Regions from separate parts of the Colwellia aquaemaris genome, predicted to be linked through region 2. Evidence: riboswitches for the same ligand, from Rfam matches in the RefSeq annotation. Region 2 holds a riboswitch; each other region holds the start of a gene.
The links. Region 2 has a riboswitch for cobalamin ahead of cobT (nicotinate-nucleotide--dimethylbenzimidazole phosphoribosyltransferase). Riboswitches for the same ligand answer to the same signal wherever they lie in the genome.
Positions count from the first base shown of each region.

Region 1: another riboswitch for cobalamin. It lies ahead of bluB (5,6-dimethylbenzimidazole synthase); the one in region 2 lies ahead of cobT (nicotinate-nucleotide--dimethylbenzimidazole phosphoribosyltransferase).
Region 3: another riboswitch for cobalamin. It lies ahead of AC27HL_RS18550 (ABC transporter ATP-binding protein); the one in region 2 lies ahead of cobT (nicotinate-nucleotide--dimethylbenzimidazole phosphoribosyltransferase).

Region 1 is NZ_BAAJLV010000003.1:2,208-8,866, reverse strand. Features, by position in the region: gene AC27HL_RS09615 (S8 family serine peptidase) at 1-595, opposite strand, end outside; gene AC27HL_RS09610 (S8 family serine peptidase) at 965-3,370, shown strand; cobalamin riboswitch at 3,521-3,738, shown strand; gene bluB (5,6-dimethylbenzimidazole synthase) at 3,778-4,557, shown strand; gene AC27HL_RS09600 (GGDEF domain-containing protein) at 4,595-5,596, opposite strand; gene AC27HL_RS09595 (S46 family peptidase) at 5,939-6,659, shown strand, end outside.
Region 2 is NZ_BAAJLV010000002.1:174,743-181,401, reverse strand. Features, by position in the region: gene AC27HL_RS07105 (adenosylcobinamide-GDP ribazoletransferase) at 1-503, opposite strand, end outside; gene cobT (nicotinate-nucleotide--dimethylbenzimidazole phosphoribosyltransferase) at 493-1,560, opposite strand; cobalamin riboswitch at 1,723-1,913, opposite strand; gene AC27HL_RS07095 (histidine phosphatase family protein) at 2,094-2,714, opposite strand; gene AC27HL_RS07090 (cobalamin-binding protein) at 2,904-3,722, shown strand; gene AC27HL_RS07085 (HD domain-containing phosphohydrolase) at 3,868-4,920, shown strand; gene AC27HL_RS07080 (ABC transporter substrate-binding protein) at 4,914-6,659, shown strand, end outside.
Region 3 is NZ_BAAJLV010000011.1:3,582-10,240, forward strand. Features, by position in the region: gene AC27HL_RS18530 (GNAT family N-acetyltransferase) at 1-272, shown strand, start outside; gene AC27HL_RS18535 (cobalamin-binding protein) at 421-1,290, opposite strand; gene cobO (cob(I)yrinic acid a,c-diamide adenosyltransferase) at 1,340-1,945, opposite strand; gene AC27HL_RS18545 (FecCD family ABC transporter permease) at 1,952-2,959, opposite strand; gene AC27HL_RS18550 (ABC transporter ATP-binding protein) at 2,959-3,801, opposite strand; cobalamin riboswitch at 4,051-4,198, opposite strand; gene AC27HL_RS18555 (M13 family metallopeptidase) at 4,339-6,408, opposite strand.

The DNA of each region.
Region 1 (6,659 bases), on a different contig from region 2:
AAACCTTCACAATGTGCATATCAACACCTGGTGCCATACCTACAACACCAATGTTGTTATCTGCGGCACCAATAGTACCCGCAACATGTGTACCATGAGGGCCACCATGCTCATCCCAGTTTCCTGTACCAGAGTCGTTATCACCAGTAATATTATTCCAAACAAAATCTGGGTTTGAACGGTCTAAGCCAGAATCAATGACACAAACTTTCATACCCGCATTTGCATTAAATGCCACTTGATCAGCTTGAGATTGATATACAGAGTAAGGCGTTAATTGCTCTAACATTGGATTACCAGAATCATCACTAAATGCTGACATTAATTTACGTTTTTGATCCGCTTCAATTAATTGAACATGTGGGTTATTCATTAAGCCCTTTACTTCATCTAAAGACTTTCCTTTAAAAGATGCAGCAATAAAACCATTACCATCTACTTTTAATTCGGCGTTTAACTTTTTAGCTAACGCTTTAACAATTCCTTTTTTACTTTCGTCGACTTTGATGATGTACCTATCATCAGCTGCGTGTGCAGAAAATGCAGAAGTTACTGCAATAGCAATTATAGAATTTGTAAATTTAGAAATTTTCATAGATGCTCCAGGTGTCTCTATAGTGTATTCGAATACGAACATTCGACTTTTATAATTATGTTATTCAGGGGATATCCCTTGAACGTATTTTGATACTAACAGTTAAGTAAAAGCCCCCTAGTAAATACCCGACATTTTTTCATAAAAAAACGACAACAAATAAAAACAACAATAAAAAACAAAAACTTATAAATTTTAAATTTTATTTTATTGTCGGAATATTACTAATTAACGTCTTGTTATTGCTATTCCACATATGCTTTAAAGGGCATGATGAATGAGGTGATTAATTGCCAACTAATAAAAATAATGCGTCCGATGCTACAAAGTAAACAAAGCATTCAGCGCAATAACCGGAGAGACTCATCAATGAGAAATATACCAAAAGCAAGCTTAAGCGCTATAACATTGTCAGTTATTGCTGCAACTGCTAACGCTCAAACATTCCAAGCAGCAGAATTACAAACTGTACCTGTAAATGCCAATACTATGACTGCTGTAAATACAGACTTTAGCCAATGGCGCGAAAGTCAAAAATTCCAGAGTCACGACTTTACTGACCGCATTATTGTTAAATACAAAAGTGGTTTTGAAGCACAAGCATTAAGCAACTTTTCTTCGGAAAAAGCTATGCCTGCAGGATTAGCGAAAAAAGCTGGTCATAGTTTAAAACACCTAAAGAAACTAAAAAATGGCCGTCACGTAATCTCTTTAGGCAAGCAAAAACACATTAACGACGTAAAAGCTATGGTGATGGAACTTAATAGCCACGCCGACGTTGAATTTGCAGAACCTGATTATAAGCGTTATTTAATGGCGCAAAACCAACCTTGGGGTATCGCAGATACACAATCTGACCTTATTTCAGATAATGACGCTGCCAACATGACCGTATGTATTATCGATTCAGGTTATGAGCGCGCCAACCCAGATTTAAATGCCAACAATGCAACAGGTACCAATAACTCAGGTACAGGCAACTGGTATCAAAATGGTGGTTCTCACGGTACTCACGTAGCAGGTACTATTGCCGCGGTTAACAACTCTGAAGGTGTTGTTGGTATTATGCCAAACACTAATGTAAACCTTCATATTGTAAAAGTGTTTAACGAAGCTGGCTGGGGTTACACAGGTGAATTAGTTGATGCTGTGGATACATGTGTAAACAACGGCGCTAAAGTCATCAATATGAGTTTAGGTGGCGCTGGTTCAAGCAACGCAGAACGTAACTCTTTACAAGCAGCAGCTGACGCAGGTGTTTTACTAATCGCCGCTTCAGGTAACGATGGTGATGCTACCCTTTCTTACCCTGCTTCTTACGATTCAGTAATGGCGGTAGGTGCACTTGACCAAGGTCGCCAACATGCTGAGTTCTCTCAGTACACACCTCAAGTTGAAATTTCAGCACCAGGTGAAGCAATTCTATCAACAGTTGCTGGTGATGGTCGTTTAGGCTATATCACTTTAGGTTCAACAACTTACGGTAACGATGAAGTTGTACCACAAACTCACTACATTCAAAGTGGTGGTAGCTTTACTGTTAGTAACGTAGACAGCTCTGCAAATGGTGTATTAGCCGCTTGTACTATTTCAGGAAGCAGCTATAGCTGTTCAAACGTTTCAGGAAACATTTGTTTAGCTGAACGTAATGATAACCAAAAAGGTAGCAACTACCCTGAAATTAATCCAGCTAAAGCGTGTGCCGATGCCGGTGCATCAGGTGTTATTGTTTATAGTAATAGCGCTCGTCCAGGCCTACAAAACCCATTTTTAGTAGATGCTAACTCTGACGTAACAGTGCCAACTGTTTCTGTAAACCGTGAACTAGGTTTGCAACTTATGGGACAACTAGGTACGAATGCTAATTTAAATGTTGTTGGTGGCCAAGATTACGCATACTACAACGGTACTTCAATGGCGACTCCACATGTAGCTGGTGTTGCGGCATTAGTATGGAGCAACAACCCAGATTGTACCGCGACTCAAGTTCGTAACGCATTAAAATCTACAGCAATTGACTTAGATGTAGCAGGTCGTGATGACAAAACAGGTTACGGTTTAGTGCAAGCAAAAGCTGCATCTGATGCACTTGCAGCAAGTTGTAGTACAGTAACTCCACCACCTGCAGGTGGCAATGTATTAGAAAATGGTGTTGCTAAAACAAATTTGGCTGGTGCTAAATCTGAAGAGTTAAGCTTTACGATGGAAGTTCCTGCTGGAGCAACTGGCCTGAGCTTCGATATGGCAGGTGGCACAGGTGATGCTGACCTTTATGTTAAGTTTGGTTCAGCCCCAACAACATCAAGTTATGATTGTCGTCCATACAAAGGTGGTAATACAGAGTCTTGTCCAATTGCTACTGCACAAGCTGGAACATATCATGTGAAAGTGATTGGTTACTCAGCATTTACTGGCGTTAACCTAACAGGTAGTTATACTGAAGGTTCAACTGGCGGTGGCGGCGGAGCTACTGGTGGCAGCGCTTCAGTAACTGACATTAGTGTTGCTCGTCGTGCATGGACTTATTACACAATTGACGTACCAGCAGGTATGGCGACTCTTGATTTCAACATGAGTGGTGGCACAGGTGATGCTGATATGTACATTCGTCGAGGAGCACAACCAACATCATCAACTTACGACTGTCGTCCGTATAAAAGTGGTAATACAGAGTCATGTCCGTTTACTAACCCTGCTGCAGATACATGGCATATCGGTATCTACGGCTATCAAGCTGCAAGTGGTGTAAGCTTAGACGTAACATATAACCCATAGAGTTAAGCTAGATTCCCAACTAGTGTTGTAATTAGGGGAAGTACTAAAGTACTTCCCCTTTTTTTGTCTCCTTCAAAATCCTACTTCACGTAACTAAGCACTAAACAACTACAACTTTATTCTGTGTAAACACTTCTACCTTTGCTATAGTGCTGCAAACTACTTTTAGGTGCTTGACTCTCAATCTTTAGCGTCAAGAGAATAGGGAAATTGGTGAAACTCCAATACGTGCCCAACGCTGTAATGACATTTATGCTTGTTCATAAGCCACTGGTAATTTTTACTGGGAAGGCATCAAGCAGCTTTGTATCTATTGCCCGATACAATAATGTTTTAGTCAGAAGACCTGCCTAATAGTCAACTCCAAGCGAAAGGCCGATCGCTTTAAATCCATCAAGGGGAATATTTTGGATTTAACAAAACAAGATGCAACTAAAAAACATAGCAATAGCACTCAATCACAGCACTGCTTTAGTGCAGCAGATCAACAGGGACTCTATAAAGCAATATTTAATCGCCGTGACGTACGTGGTCAATTTTTACCAAAAGCGATCCCTAATGAGACACTAAGTAGAATAATTTATGCCGCACACCATGCGCCTTCTGTTGGCTTTATGCAGCCATGGGATTTTATTATTATTCAATCTCATGATGTTAAAAAGCAAATTCATCAAAGCTTTGCACAGGCACATAATGAAGCAGAAACTATGTTTGAACCTAGCAAACAACAAACATATAAAAACTTAAAGCTTGAGGGAATAATAGAATCGCCAATTAATATCTGTATTACCTGTGATCGAGAAAGAACAGGAAAAACAGTTATTGGACGAACACATATGAAAGAAATGGATTTATATAGTTCGGTTTGCGCTGTGCAAAACTTTTGGCTTGCAGCAAGAGCTGAAGGCGTCGGTGTTGGCTGGGTGTCTATTTTGCATCATGAGGCATTAAAAAGTACCCTTGCCTTACCAGACAACGTCGTTCCAATAGCGTACTTATGCTTAGGCTATGTTAGCCACTTTAAAGATAAACCTGAGTTAGAGTCGGCAAATTGGCTAGCAAGAAGTCCGGTTGAAGATTTAGTTAGTTTTGACTCTTATGGAAAGAAGGCGGAAACCAAAGAACAATCATCATTGGTTTCGCAACTGCAAGCTGACAAGCGTTTTCCTAGCTTATTTAAGCTATAAAACTGTACCTAAATCATACCAGTAAATATAAAAGCGTTTACAAACAAACGCTTTTATTTCTACCCGTATTTTTTGCTTGATATAAAGCGATATCCGCTTGTTCAAATAATGCCGTCCAATTCAATTCATCTTGTCGCTCAGCAATTCCAATAGACACTGATATTTTGGGTAAATACGCTTTAGAGTCTCGTTGCATTAATTTTAGAGACGCTATAGAAAGCCTTATTTTTTCGGCTATTTCATGTGCTTGTGTCATGGTTTTATTAACCATCACCACCACGAACTCTTCACCACCAAATCTCACAGCAATATCTTTATCTGAAATGGTTGTTTTAATGACTTTAGCAATACGCTGAATCACTTTATCGCCGATAAAGTGGCCAAATTGATCATTAATGTTCTTAAAATGGTCAATATCAATGGCCAAGGTCGAATGTACTTCCTCTATATCCAACTCTTGCAATTTCACATCACAGCCACGTCGATTAAACAGTCCGGTCAAAGAATCAACAATGGCTTCATGCCGTGCAGCTTCAAGCTTAGCTTTCAAAAAACTAACCTCGCCACAAGCGTGGGTTAATTCCAAAGACAGATCATTGTGCTGTTGCTGAGAAGTGGTAATGCTACTCATCAAAAATGCTACAATGTTTTGCATGGATTTATGATATTCGTGCTTAGAAAGTGCTTTTTCTGCTTTTTTCAAATTTGACGCGACGACTTTATCGCTATCAACTTGGGCATTAATTTTCTCTAACGTTGTGGTTAACGATTTTTCGATAGGATCTAATATTTGCTTATCTATCGCATGAGAGTTTGAAATATACTTTTCAAACAACCCCTCAATAAAAGTTAAATCAACCTCATGATAGGTTTCGACATGCTTTTCTAATTCAGCCGACAATTTCTCATTGCGTTTACTGATATGAAGATAAACCACAGAGTAGTTAACAGGGCTAGGTGGAATTTGATAATGAGATAAAAACTCATTGACTGATTCGCTGATCTTTAATGCTTCATCAAAATTATCTTTAATAAGCACAAAACCTCCTCAAGAATCTCTTTATTTTTATTATTTACAACAAATAATGAGCCAGCAGCACGCATATTTGTAAACATTTTGTTACCTAACTATTTTAGAATATATAAACAATTACACTACAACAAGTATTATGCAGTTAATTTTCAATTAAAATTAGGCTTTAGTTCAATAATGAGTGGAAATTTTAATGTTTTTATCACTACGAAACTCTTCGCATAGTTTACAACAAACAAATACTAATGACTTGATATTGCGCAGGTAAATTACTGCTTTTTTTTGACTATCCTAATTCGATACCGCAAACTGCCGCATGATTTAAATTTACTTTTTGAGAATAATAAAATGAAAAAATTTGCTTCGCTGTGTTTTGCTTTAGCATCTACGGCAACATTAGCTGATGAAGGCATGTGGCAACCACATCAATTACCAAGTATTGCTAATAAGCTTGTAGAAGCTGGATTAAAGTTAGACCCAAATAGTCTTACCAACTTAACAAGTTTTCCAATGGGCGCAATTGTTAGCTTAGGTGGCTGTACAGCTTCTTTTGTTTCTGATAAAGGCTTAGTTGCAACCAACCATCACTGTGTTTATGGCTCAGTTCAATACAACTCAACTGAAGAAAATAACCTGCTTAAAAATGGTTTTTTAGCAAAATCATTTAATGAAGAGCTACCGGCAACTCCTGGCAGTAGAATTTATGTAACAGAAGAAATAACCCCTGTTACCGATATCATTAACGCAGCGTTGACTGAAAACATGTCAGGTGCACAGCGTTATAAAAGCATAGATAAAAGCTCTAAATCTTTAGTAGCTGAATGTGAAAGTGATAGCAAATATCGTTGTAGTGTTGTTAATTTTCACGGAGGTTTAGAGTATTACCTTTTTAAACAACTTACTATTCGAGACGTACGTTTAGTGCATGCTCCAGCCAGTAGCGTTGGTAAATATGGCGGTGATATTGATAACTGGATGTGGCCACGTCACACCGGTGATTATGGTTTTTACCGCGCCTATGTTGGTAAAGATGGTCAACCCGCTGACTACAGTGAAGACAACGTACCAT
Region 2 (6,659 bases):
CGGCTTAAACAATGCCCTAGTAATAGAACCGATAATATATTCAGTGCTTCTACAGATAAAAGCTCGTTGTTATTAGCGTTGCCAACAAGAGCGACTAAAGCTTGATACTTAACCATTAAAATGAAAAATAATGCCGCTGCACCGTAAGTGCCTAAACGACTATCTTTCATGATATTAAGCTTGTTTTCGACCGTCCAACCGCCGCCGAAGCCATCCCATACATCAGCCCAACCGTCTTCATGAAAAGCGCCTGTGAGCAATACACTGCAAAACATTGAAATTAAAAGTGCGATCTCGACAGGTAATAACATTGCACTAAGATAAAAAGCTACGGCTGAACAGCCGCCAATTAACACGCCAACTAAAGCAAAATAGCGACTAGCTTGATTAAGCATACTGGCGGTAACATCAACTTTTAGTTTCACTGGTATACGGGTGAAAAAGCTTATCGCTAATAGTATTAGGTGCCATTGCTCGCGTAGCATGCTTTGCTTAAGTAACATCAGTTACCTCAGCATCGGCAAAGCTCGCCATGTCATTATAAAACCCAACAGCGGCTTGAAGCATTGGCAGTGCTAATGCTGCGCCAGTGCCCTCTCCTAAACGTAAACCTAAGTTTAATAACGGTTTAACCGCTAACCATTGCAACATTTTTTGATGGCCTTGCTCGCCTGAGCAGTGAGCAAAGACCATATAACCTTTTACATTCGCGTTTAATTCAATTGCTAACATGGCAGCTGCAGTACAAATAAAGCCATCTACAATAATCAACATTTTGCTTTCTGCTGCCGCTAACATAGCGGCAGTCATTTGTACTACTTCAAAGCCACCTAAACAGCGTAAAATAGCTTTCGCGTCCGTTAAATTTCCAGCATGTAAAGCTAATGCTTGTTCTATGACTTGTTGTTTCTTTTTAACTACCTCATCTGAAACACCAGTACCACGACCAACAACTTCGCTCGCTGGCACTTTCATTAACGCTGCCATAATGGCGGATGCAATCGTGGTATTGCCTATGCCCATTTCACCAAAAGAGACAACATTGCAGCCCGTTTGGCTAATATTGGCTATATGCTGTTTAGCAAATTCAAAACCTTGCTCGACTTGCGCTTCAGTCATGGCTGGCTGTTGGTTTATTGGTTTGGTGATATTACCTAAGCGTTGATTAATCACCGGTAATGAAGCGGTTGGTGCATGCAAAATACCAGCATCAACAACATTAAGTTGCCAACCAAATTGGCGACAAAATACATTTATAGCCGCCCCTCCGTTAGCAAAATTAGCCACCATTTGGCTAGTAACATCACTTGGCGCGATAGAAACACCTTCACTTGCAATACCATGGTCGCCAGCAAATACCGTTAAGTGAGGAGTTTTGATTGAAAGTTTTTGTTGAGATAATTCGAAGGAATTAGCTTTGTTAGTTGTTAACTGAATTTGTGCAATTTGTTTTGCGAGCACTTCAAGATCACCCAAAGCCCCCAAGGGTTTAGTTTTACCATCGATTTTTGCTTGAATTTTTTCTGAGTTTTCACTGCTAAGCGCTTTAATATCAAACATTGCATCACCTAAGTAAAACCGAACAAATTGCTTAACAACTGCGCGGTATAATTTGATTAACGTCGAATATTATAAGAGCATGCCTGAATTGACTAATGACCTAACACTAGTAAACAACTGACAATATAACCTATGCTCGAGTAACCCGCTCGACGGTCTAATTAATGTCTATGATTATTCTGGTATCCTGACTTACAGCATCTCAATATATCCCTTCCCAAGTTATTTTTGCGCAAAACTTAGTGGTTAATATATCGCTCTGTTTACAGTTGCGGGCACAGTTGTGGACTTTCACCACATTCCCAGTTTCATTCAATTTACAACGCATTTAAGGTAATAAAAAAATGAAAATTAATATGACATTATTAAATTTATGGCGCGATTATCGACAGCTAGGGGAAAATAGCAAGGTTTATTTTTATCTCAATTATGTCAGAAAAACATAAAAATGTTTTAAATCAGATTATTGCCTAAAACCTGGCTATTGCCTTCATACTAAAGGGCTAAAATTATCGTCATTTATTAAAACTAATTTACAACATTAATTTACACCAAGCCTTACCGTCACTATCAATGAAAATTTGAATATGAATAAGCGCGCCATAAGGCACATCAATATTAGTCATATGATGAGTACCGGGAATAGCAAGCCCTAATACTTTTGCCAGCAAGTATCGAATAACCCCACCATGACTAAATACTAAGATATTTGATGAGTCACATTTATCAATATTAGCTTGGCTTAACTGCGAAATTAAATTTTGCCAGAAGTCATTAACACGCTCAGTAAAGCTTGTCATAGATTCGCCATTCGGTGGTAAGCATTGCCAAGGGTTTTGCCAAAATTCCCCCAATGTCGGTGAGGTTTGCCATAATGTTTGGTAGCGTGCTCCATCCCAGTCGCCAAAATTCATTTCTTGTAACTGTTCAGATACTTGCAGCGTGAGTCCATTTTTTTGACTGAACTGTTCGGCAAAATCTCGACAACGTTTTAGCGGAGAACTAAAGCAATGTGAAATAGTAGGTAGCTTATTTGTCGCTGCAATTAATTGCTGTTTACCAAGATCAGAAAGTGCGATATCCGTTCGCCCACACAGAATACCTTTTTGTACCAGTTTACCATGGCGCAGTAAATAAACATTAAATTCTGACAAGTTTTATTCCTAATTCTACTGATAACTTCTAGGGCAGTGTAACAAATAAGTAAGTAACATTAACAAGTTAAATATTTTGTTTAAGGTTATCTCCCCTACCTTGTGAATAAAGAATAAAGCATTGTCTCTTAAGAGTGGATAATGTTAAAACAAGCACACTAAAAGCATTATTTATCCCAAGGAAAGTACATGAACCAAACTCTACAACCTAAATGGCCTGAACGTATTATCTGTTTAACAGAAGAAACGACCGAAGCGCTCTATTTGATGGAAGAAGATCATCGTATTATTGGGATATCAGCCTATACCATGCGCCCTGAACGAGCGCGTAGAGAAAAAACCAAAGTAAGTGCTTACATTACCGCTAGAACTGAGAAAATATTGGCGTTAAAACCTGATTTAGTTTTAGCTTTTTCTGATATGCAGGCTGATATCGTTGCTGACCTAATAAAAGAAGGCATTAATGTACACTGCTTTAATCACCGAAGTATTAGCGAATCCCTACAAATGATCCGCACACTATCTAGCTTAATTGGTAAGTCGGAGAAAGGTGAAAAGCTGGTTACTGAATTACAAAGTAACTTGACCAACATACAACAACAAGCCGCTAAATTACCTGTTCGTCCTAAAGTTTATTTTGAAGAATGGTTTGATCCCATTATTACTGGTATCGGCTGGGTAAGTGAACTAATTGAAATTGCGGGTGGTATCGATTGCTATCAAGAATTTGCTAAACAGTCTTTAGCAAAAAATCGCATTGTTGCAGACGCTAGTGATGTTATTGCCAAACAGCCCGATATTTATATTGCCTCATGGTGTGGTAGAAAATTCGATAAAGAAAAAGTGACATCACGAGATGGTTGGCAAGACATTCCAGCAATTAAAAATGATGATATACATGAAGTAAACTCTACCGACATTTTACAGCCTGGTCCTGCGGCATTAACTGATGGTGTAGCGGAATTAGCTCGCATTATTGAACAATGGTCAAATCGACAAAACACATAATGCAAATGACAAAATCGCCGGTGATTTAGCTTCAAAACAACAACTAAAAAACTATCTAGAAATTGTTGGGAAATTATTGTCTGAAAAGATAGTTACTGCTATGTTTTAATTATAGATTATTTATATTCTCACAATGGAACTTGGCATGAGAGATAGCGTTACAATATTAGTTGTTGACGATGCACCTGAAAACATTGATGTTTTGGTTGGTATATTAAAACCAAGTTACCAGTTGAAGGTGGCACGCGATGGTGAAATGGCCATAAAAATAGCCAATATTCAACCGCGTCCTGACTTAATTCTATTAGATATTATGATGCCAGGTATCGATGGCTACGAAACCTGTAAGCGATTAAAGCTCGATATTGCCACCCGTGACATTCCTATTATTTTTATTACCGCCAAAATATCTGTTGAAGATGAGGCGCGTGGACTTAGTTTAGGTGCAGTTGACTATATAGCAAAACCGGTAAACCCTGCCATCGTCATGCAACGGGTAAAAACACATTTAGCATTAAGTGATCAAAAACGTGAGCTCTATCAAAAAGTAAAAATGCAAACCCAAGAGCTAATTAACACTCGTTATAACATTATCCAAAAACTTGGCCGCGCGGCTGAGTTTAAAGATAATGAAACCGGTAATCATGTCCAACGTATGAGTAAATATGCTCGTATTCTTGCCCTTGCTTGCGGCATGGAAAGCGAAACCGCTGACTTACTAATGAACGCAGCACCTATGCATGATATTGGTAAAATTGGCGTACCTGATCACATTCTTAAAAAATCAGGCAAGCTAAACGAAGAAGAATGGTTGATTATGAAGGAACATGCTGCTTTTGGTGCCGAAATTCTTGATGAAGAAAACCCCTCATTACTTCTAGAAACCGCAAAAACTGTTGCCATGACCCATCATGAGAAATGGGACGGTACTGGCTACCCTAATGGCCTCAAAGCAGAAGCTATTCCACTGGAAGGTAGAATAATTGCTATCGCAGATGTATTTGACGCCTTAACATCTAAGCGCCCATACAAACCGGCATGGACCATAGAACGAGCAATAGCACTAATTAAAAGTGAATCAGGAAAACACTTCGACCCCCAACTGGTTGAATATTTTATAAATAACTTAGATGAAATACTCGAAATTAAAGCGCAGTTTTCTGAAGAGCCAACAACAAATACGGAAAACATATGCTAAGTTTTTGCCATTTGCGCACCTGCATTCTAGGTTTATTATCTACTCTTTTCATCTGCCTTAGCCCATCAAATTTTGCCAGTGAATTAGAAAAAGTATCGATTCAGCTGAATTGGACCCACCAATTTCAATTTGCTGGTTATTATGCCGCTATTGAGCAGGGTTATTATCAGGAACTCGGCCTAGAAGTAGAATTAAAAGAGTTTAATGGTAAACGCGCTATAGAAGACTATGTCGTAGAAGGCAGCGCAACATACGGCGTTAATAACTCTAGTTTAATTGTGGCAAAAAATAACGGCAAACCTGTGGTTATTGTGGCACAAATATTTCAGCACTCACCATCAACACTGGCCACCTTACGTTCTTCAAATATTACCACGCCATTTGATTTAATTGGCAAACGTATTATGGTTGACTCAAGTAGTGAAAACTATGCCTCAATTATCGCCATGCTTAAACAGGCGCAACCTGATACATCGGGCTTTTCTTGGCAAGAGCAAAGCTATGATTTTTCGTCGTTAATTAATGGCAAAAGTGATGCTATGCTTATTTATCGTACCGACGAGCCCTTTAAGTTTGCCCAAGAAAATATTGAGATATTTATCATAGATCCACGCGATTACGGCATAGATTTCTATGGGGATAACCTTTTTACCAGCGAAGAAGAAGTTAAAAATCACCCGCATCGTGTACAGGCAATTCGACAAGCAACAATAAAAGGTTGGCAATATGCGTTAAACAATAAGCAAGAAATTATCTCGTTGATTGAGCAAAAATATAACAGCCAGAATAAAACCCGTGCACATCTAGAATTTGAAGCTGATGAAATCAGTAAAGTTATCTTAGCCAAGTTCATACCTATCGGCTCTATTGCTCGAACTAGGATGGAAAAAATTACCGAAACCTACTATCAACTTGGCATGATAGCGTCACCTGTTTTACCAACAACTATATTACTCGAAGATGCCTTAGCTCAATTTGCACCTAAACGATTGAATCATGATAAAAGCATTTCATTAATCATCATAATGGTGGTTATTTCATTACTATTAATTTCTTGCACCCTATTATTGCCTAAATTAATCACAGCAAAACGACTTGCAGTTTTTATGGCTTCACGAAAATTCCCAGTGATTGTTCACTCCATTTCTATTCTCAATATTGCCATTATATTTACGGTGATTTATTTAACCCTACAAGATAATGAAGAAAGCACTCAAACCAGTATGAAAAAGAACTTAGAGTTTGTTGTTAGCGCAACAAAATCACGTTTAAATGACTGGGTAATGGATCAAGAAAATTTATTAAAACAGATCAGCCATGATGACGAGGTCGTCAATTTAACTCAAAAACTATTATTGCAGCCAACATTAAAAGCGTCGCTTTTAATCTCAACTCCACTTCAAAATATTCGTGAATATTTCCGTCAAAGTAGTGTTGATGGCCAAGGTTTTTTTATCATTAATCAGGACTACATTAATATTGGTTCTAGTCGCAATGAAAACTTAGGGCAAATCAATTTAATCGCCAAACAGCAACCTGATATATTACCGCGAGTATTCGCAGGAGAAACCCATTTTGTTTCTCCAATAAAGTCGGATGTCAGTTTAACCTTTGGGAATACACGTAACCCGATAGACCAATACAGTATGTTTATCGTAACCCCGATAAAAGACCGTGAAGACAAGGTTATCGCCGCACTCACCTTGCGTGTGCAAGCCAGTGGTCATATTTCAAATATT
Region 3 (6,659 bases), on a different contig from region 2:
GATTAGCGCCAGTTTCAGTGTGCCCAGAATACCAAAACTCTGGCGTGGGCTCTCAACTTATATATGCTGGTTTAGAGGCTATTAAGAAGGCTGGAGCCAAAGGCTGTGTGCTACTTGGTGAACCAGCATACTATCAACGCTTTGGTTTTAAAGCGGTTGACGCTTTGATATTAGAGGGAGTGCCTGCTGAGTTCTTTCTGAGCTTGAATTTTGATGAGTTTACTCCTTCAGGCAAAGTTGAGTATCATCAAGCATTTCAAGATAATAGCTAACAGGTGCTTAAGAATATTCTAGCGGTAAAATAAAAGCAATTTTCAAAGCTTGCGATAAGCCGGTGTGAGGAGAGCTTTAGCTAAGCACTATGTTGCATATTATTGTCGCTAATAGTGCTTGCGCGTATGTTATATCAGTAGTTATGGATTAATCTATCTGTTTTTGTTGGTAGTAATTTCTACTTTTTGCTGCTTGCTCACATAAATCGGTCAGCGCATTTAAGCTACGAGTGGTCATGCGATGTACAACATCAGCATCCAATTTTATGATTTGTTGATGTTTAACGGCGGGGATCACAGGCCATTTTTGCCATGGGTAGCCTTCCTTGTCGACTTGGTTTTCAGATAATGGCTGAATAATAATATCGACATTTGCTTGTAGTACTTGCTCAATATTAACTTGTGGGTATCTAGCATTTGCCGAATAAAATGGGTTGCTAATATTACAAACGTTTAAAAACTGTTGTGGCCAGCTGCCGCTTGCAATAGTCGTAAGTGGCCTAGACCATACTTCGTAAAAACCTAATAACGGTTGTTTAGTTTGATAGCGATTTTTAATGACGCTTAAATCTGTAAGGAATTTTTGTGCTACTTTTTCAGCTTGCTCTGCATGGCCTGAAAGTTTACCAAATAGACGTAGCTCTTTTGCTACATCTTCAAAGGTATAAGGTTGAGAATAGACAACATTAAAACCAAGTTGCTTTATACGGGCTAAATCATCACTGGGGTTGCCACTTTTCCATGCAATAATTAGATCAGGCTGCAGTTCGATAACTCGCTCGAGTTGAATTCGCAATGAACTCCCAATTCTCGGTATTGTTTTTGCGCTCTCAGGATAGTCGGCATGCTCTGTGGTGGCAATAATCTGCTCACCAGCACCAATGTCAAAGAGCATTTCGACAATGTGCGGTGCCAGCGCAATAATACGAGGCTTGTCATTGTTATCAATTTTATCATTAGCACTTGCGGTGCAGATCAAGCTCATTAATGCGATAAGCAGATAGTGAGATAATTTCATGCCGTTTTCATATTCCTTGTGATGTGGGTTGCTGCAAAAGATGCTCGCTTTACCAGTCGATGCCTTTTTGTGCTTTTATGCCGTTGTCAAATGCATGCTTAGTTGGCTGAACTTCACTAACGGTATCTGCTAGTTCAATAATACTGCGATGACAAGCACGGCCGGTAATAATAACATGTTGCATAGCAGGGCGGTTAACTATGGCTTCAATAACCTCGTCTAAATCTAGGTATTTGTACGATACCATGTAGGTCAATTCATCTAGTAATACAACGTCAACACTTTCATCTTTTAATAGGCGTTTAGCTTCATTCCATACTTTGGTTGCTGCGGCAATATCTTTTGCTTTGTCTTGAGTATTCCAAGTAAAGCCTGTCGCCATAACATGAAATTCCACACCATTTCTCTCCAGTAGATTACGCTCGCCGCATTCCCAGTCACCTTTGATAAACTGTAATGCAGCCGCTTTGTAGCCATGACCAACTGCTCGGGTCAAGGTACCAAAACCTGAGGTTGATTTACCTTTGCCATTACCAGTGATAACTATCAGCAGGCCACGCTCTTCCTGTGCTGCGTTAATACGTGCGTCAACTTTATCTTTAATTCGTTGCATTCGCTCTTGATGTTTTTGATTTTTATCTGCGTCTGTTGTCATATCTATTTATCCTGATTTACGAGTGCGATACATGATCGCTAAAAAGAAAATACTACCAATGGCTGAGGTAATTATACCAATAGGAATTTCGACATTGCTCAGTGCACTGCGGGCAATAACGTCAACCCAAATTAAGAAACAACCACCCACTAAGGCTGAGCCTAAAATAAGTGGCATGGTTGTTACGCCCACTAATTGCCTTACAATATGTGGGATCATTAAACCAACAAAGCCAATACCACCACAATAGGCAACTATAGTTGCGGTAACGGCTGCGCATAAGGCTAATAAGATCAGCCGTAATTTATCAACGTTCACACCTAGGCTGGCGGCACTTTCATCGCCTAGCAGCAGGGCGTCTATATGTCGATGCAATGCGAAAATACTAATTATGGTGATAAACACCATGGCACTTATTAGGTAAAAATGAAACATTTCAACACGAGTTAAGCTACCCATTAACCAAAAAATAACGCGATTCGTGGCGAAAGGGTCACCAAGATAAAGAATAAAATGACTAATGGAGCCGAGCATAAATGAAACGGCAACGCCAGTTAGTAATAAATGGTTCATATTTCGCAGCAGTGTTGCGATACCAAAAACAATAACAACAGAGAATAAAGCGCCAAGAAAAGCGGCTAACGGTAACGCTAACATTTGTTCGTCTGACAACAAGAGTGTCGCAATTGTAGCCCCTAAACCGGCACCTGAAATAATGCCAAATAGGTAAGGATCTGCTAATGGGTTTCGAGTAACATTTTGCAAAATAGCGCCAGCGCAAGCCAAGCCCATTCCGGCAACTAAGCCCACTAATACTCGAGGTACACGAATTTGCCAAATCACCATGTCGTGCATAGGTGTCGCGCATTGGCTTATTACGCATTGCGCAATATCAAAGCTAGTAATTTGGGCAGGGCCAAAGGTAATGGCGGAGATAACCGAGAATATTGTGATCACCAATAAACTGCTAAATACCCAAGTGCTTTTACCTTTTACTACGGCAATTAAATTCATTAGTTTTTACCTATTAGCTTGCTTGCACTGGTTTTGACATCAGGATAAAAATGTACTCGAGGCACTGTACTACTAGTTGCACTCGTCTCGTTTTCATTTGTTGGTGCATGATAGGCGTAATCACGATAGCAAGGTAAGCCAAATACTTCGCTGAGTGTCGTTGGGTTTAAGGCATTGTCAACCTTGTCATTACATACCAGTTTCCCGTTATTGAGTAACAGCAAACGTGTGCAATATTGAGCGGCGAGGTTTAGATCATGAATGGTCATGATCACGGTTATTTTCAGTGCTTTCACTAACTGTAATATTTGATGTTGATAAAATATGTCTAAGTGGTTTGTTGGCTCATCTAACACCAGTATTTGAGCTTTTTGCACTAAGGCTTTAGCGATAAGAACACGCTGTTGCTCGCCACCGGATAGCGTATTGAAATATTTGTTTTCACTGGTTGCTAAGCCAACTTTCTCTAAGGCTAGCAAAATTTCTTTTTTATCAAGGTCGGTATCGCGGGCAAATAAAGCCTTATAGGGCAAAAGCCCCATACGCACTACGTCATAAACTTTTAAGTCAAATATTGGTGGTGACTTTTGTACAACCAGTGCGAAAATTTGCGCAAGATGATGAGGTTTATATTGCTTTATACTTTTATTTTTTAAGTTTATGTTGCCTTGCCAATTATTAGATTGATTAAGTAGACACTTTAACAGTGAAGTTTTACCTGCGCCGTTTGGGCCGATAATACCAAGAATATCGCCTTGCTTAACGTTGAATGAAATATCACTTAAAATTGCTTGATTGCCAACAGACCAAGAAACCGACTGCAGTGTTAATAGGTTTGTCATAATGTTCAGCTTAACTTTCTAAAAAGTATTTTAGTGCTAACACCAGTTTGGCTCTGATAATAAAAAACTGTTTTTAAAAGCGTCATTTTCTGCGATGTGCCTCAATTCAAATCAAATATTTGAATATGTTTCACTTATAGTGATTATATCTACAGAGAAGGAATTAAAGGTACGCGCGCCACAGTAGGCTGTGATGTTAGTAACTCTCGTGTATTCCCGCACGGCGTTAATCTACTAAGTATGTGTTAGTTGTGTTTGATACTAGGTGTCCTGACTTATAACTTAATTTTTCTACTTAAGTTACTTACAGTTGCGGGTACAGTCACGGATTTAAACCGTGTTCCCTATAAATCAGCGTTAAACCGTTTTGATAATAGCTGAAAGTATCATTTTATATTCGCTAGATTTTACGTGTATGTGCTTTGCTTTACAATGAAAACCAATAAGCTAGCTGGTCGCGAGATCAAATAAAGATTAAAAAAGGAGCCATAAGGCTCCCTTTGTATAAAGTTATAACGGTAAATTTAATTATATCAACTACCAAATTTTTACACGTTTTTCAGGTGCAATATACATAGCGTCACCTTCTTTTACGTCAAATGCTTCATAGAATTCAGGCATGTTAGATAATGAACCTAGTGCGCGGAATTCACCCGGAGAATGTGGGTCTGTTGCCACGCGGTTACGTAATGATTTTTCAACCATCTTGCCACGCCATACTTGTGCATAACCCATAAAGAAACGTTGATCACCGGTTAAACCGTCAATCACTTCAGCTTCTTTCCCATTTAATGATGCCTTATATGCTTTGTAGGCAATAGTAACACCAGATAAGTCACCAATATTTTCGCCTAAGGTTAGTTCACCGTTAACATTTAAGTCATCAAATACTGCATAGTTACTATATTGCTCAACGAGATTATCAGTGCGTACTTTAAAGGCAGCTAAATCTTCGTCAGTCCACCAGTTACGTAAGTTACCTTCGCCGTCATATTTACTACCTTGGTCGTCAAAACCGTGTCCCATTTCATGACCAATTACCGCGCCAATGCCACCGTAGTTTACAGCGTCATCAGCATTTAGGTTGAAAAATGGTGGTTGCAAAATCGCGGCTGGAAATACAATTTCATTTTTAGTTGGGTTGTAATAAGCATTCACTGTTTGCGGCGTCATACCCCATTCTTGTCGATCGATTGGGCCACCAAGCTTAGCAACTTCTTTTTGGTGAGAAACTTCACCTGAACGCATTATATTACCAACTAAGTCGTCACTTTTTATTGCTAATTTAGAGTAATCTTCCCACTTATTCGGGTAACCAATTTTAGGATCAAAGCTTGCTAGTTTAACCTGCGCTGCTTTTTTGGTTTCATCAGACATCCACTCTAATTCATCAATACTTGCGCCATAAGCACCACGTAAATTTTCTACTAGCTGTGTCATACGAGTTTTAGCTTCTGGTTTAAAGTGACGGCCAACGTATACTTTACCAATTACTTCACCTAAGTTACGGTTTACAATCGACACACCGCGTTTCCACATTGGACGCTGTTCTTTACGGCCACTTAATTGTTTTGAATAGAAATCAAAATTTTCATTATCTAAATCGGTTGTTAATGAACTAGCAAAGTTGCTTAGGGTGTGGAAAGTTAAAAATGTTTTCCAATCGTCAAGTGATGTTTCAGCGAATGTTTCGCCAAAACCTTTTACGAAAGAAGGTTGGTTAATGATTAAATCTTTTTGTGCTCCGGCACCTTGTGCTTCAAGGTAGGCTGTCCAGTTGAATGCATCAGTAACAGAGTTTAAATCAGCAACGTCAAATTTGTTGTAACGCTTTGTGCTGTCACGTGACTCAACTTTAGTCCAATGAAAACCAGCTAACTTAGTTTCAAGCGCCATAATTGTTTGTGCTGCTGCTTTACCGTTTTTAAAACCGGCTAAATCGAACATTTTTTCAATATGGGCAAGGTAGCCATCGCGTAATGCCACAAAACGATCGGCTTCGTTAAAGTAGTAGTCACGATCAGGTAAGCCTAAACCATTTTGCCATACGTGTGTTGCATAACGAGTTGAGTCTTTTGCATCAACGCTGATGTAAAAATATAGTGGGCTATTAAAGCCATATTTTTGATTTTCGCCAAAAAATGTCGCTAATTCATTCTTATCTTTTAGGTTATTAATGTTGTCAAAAATCGGTTGAATTGGCGCAATACCAGCTGCATCACGTGCTTCATTGTTCATAAATGAACGGAATAAATCGGCAACTTTTTGCTCGTCACTACCCATTTTTAAGTTTTCTGTGGCAGCTAGCTCTTCGATAATAGCTTTAACATTATCATCAGCTTCATCACGTAAGTCGTAAAATGAACCAATTGAGGTTTTGTCGCCAGGAATTTCATTGTTATTTAACCAAGCACCGTTTACATAGCGATAAAAGTTATCTTGTGGGCGAACGGTTAAGTCCATGTTGGCTTTATCAATACCAGAAGCTAGAGCTGTTTTTTGCATGACAGGCGCTTCAGTTGTTGTTGTTTGTGTTTTGGTGTCGTTGTTACAACCAGCAATAAACAACAAAGATGTGCATACTGCACTTGTTATTATAGTTTTCATTTAATACTCACAAATTTAAATAATTTTCAATTAACTCACCGATACTAAAGATTCTAAGTACAATTTACTAGTGAAATGAAACCTTTGTTTACATAATCTTAAACAACAGTCGTATTTTATAATTTACAGCTTGTTGGGTAGTGATTTTAAAAGCAATTAATTACTTGCTTAATAGCGGGGATAGTTTTTATTGGCTAGTAACTTGTGTTGATAAATTGAAAGGTAATTCAATGCTGTTTGTCTTTGATGCA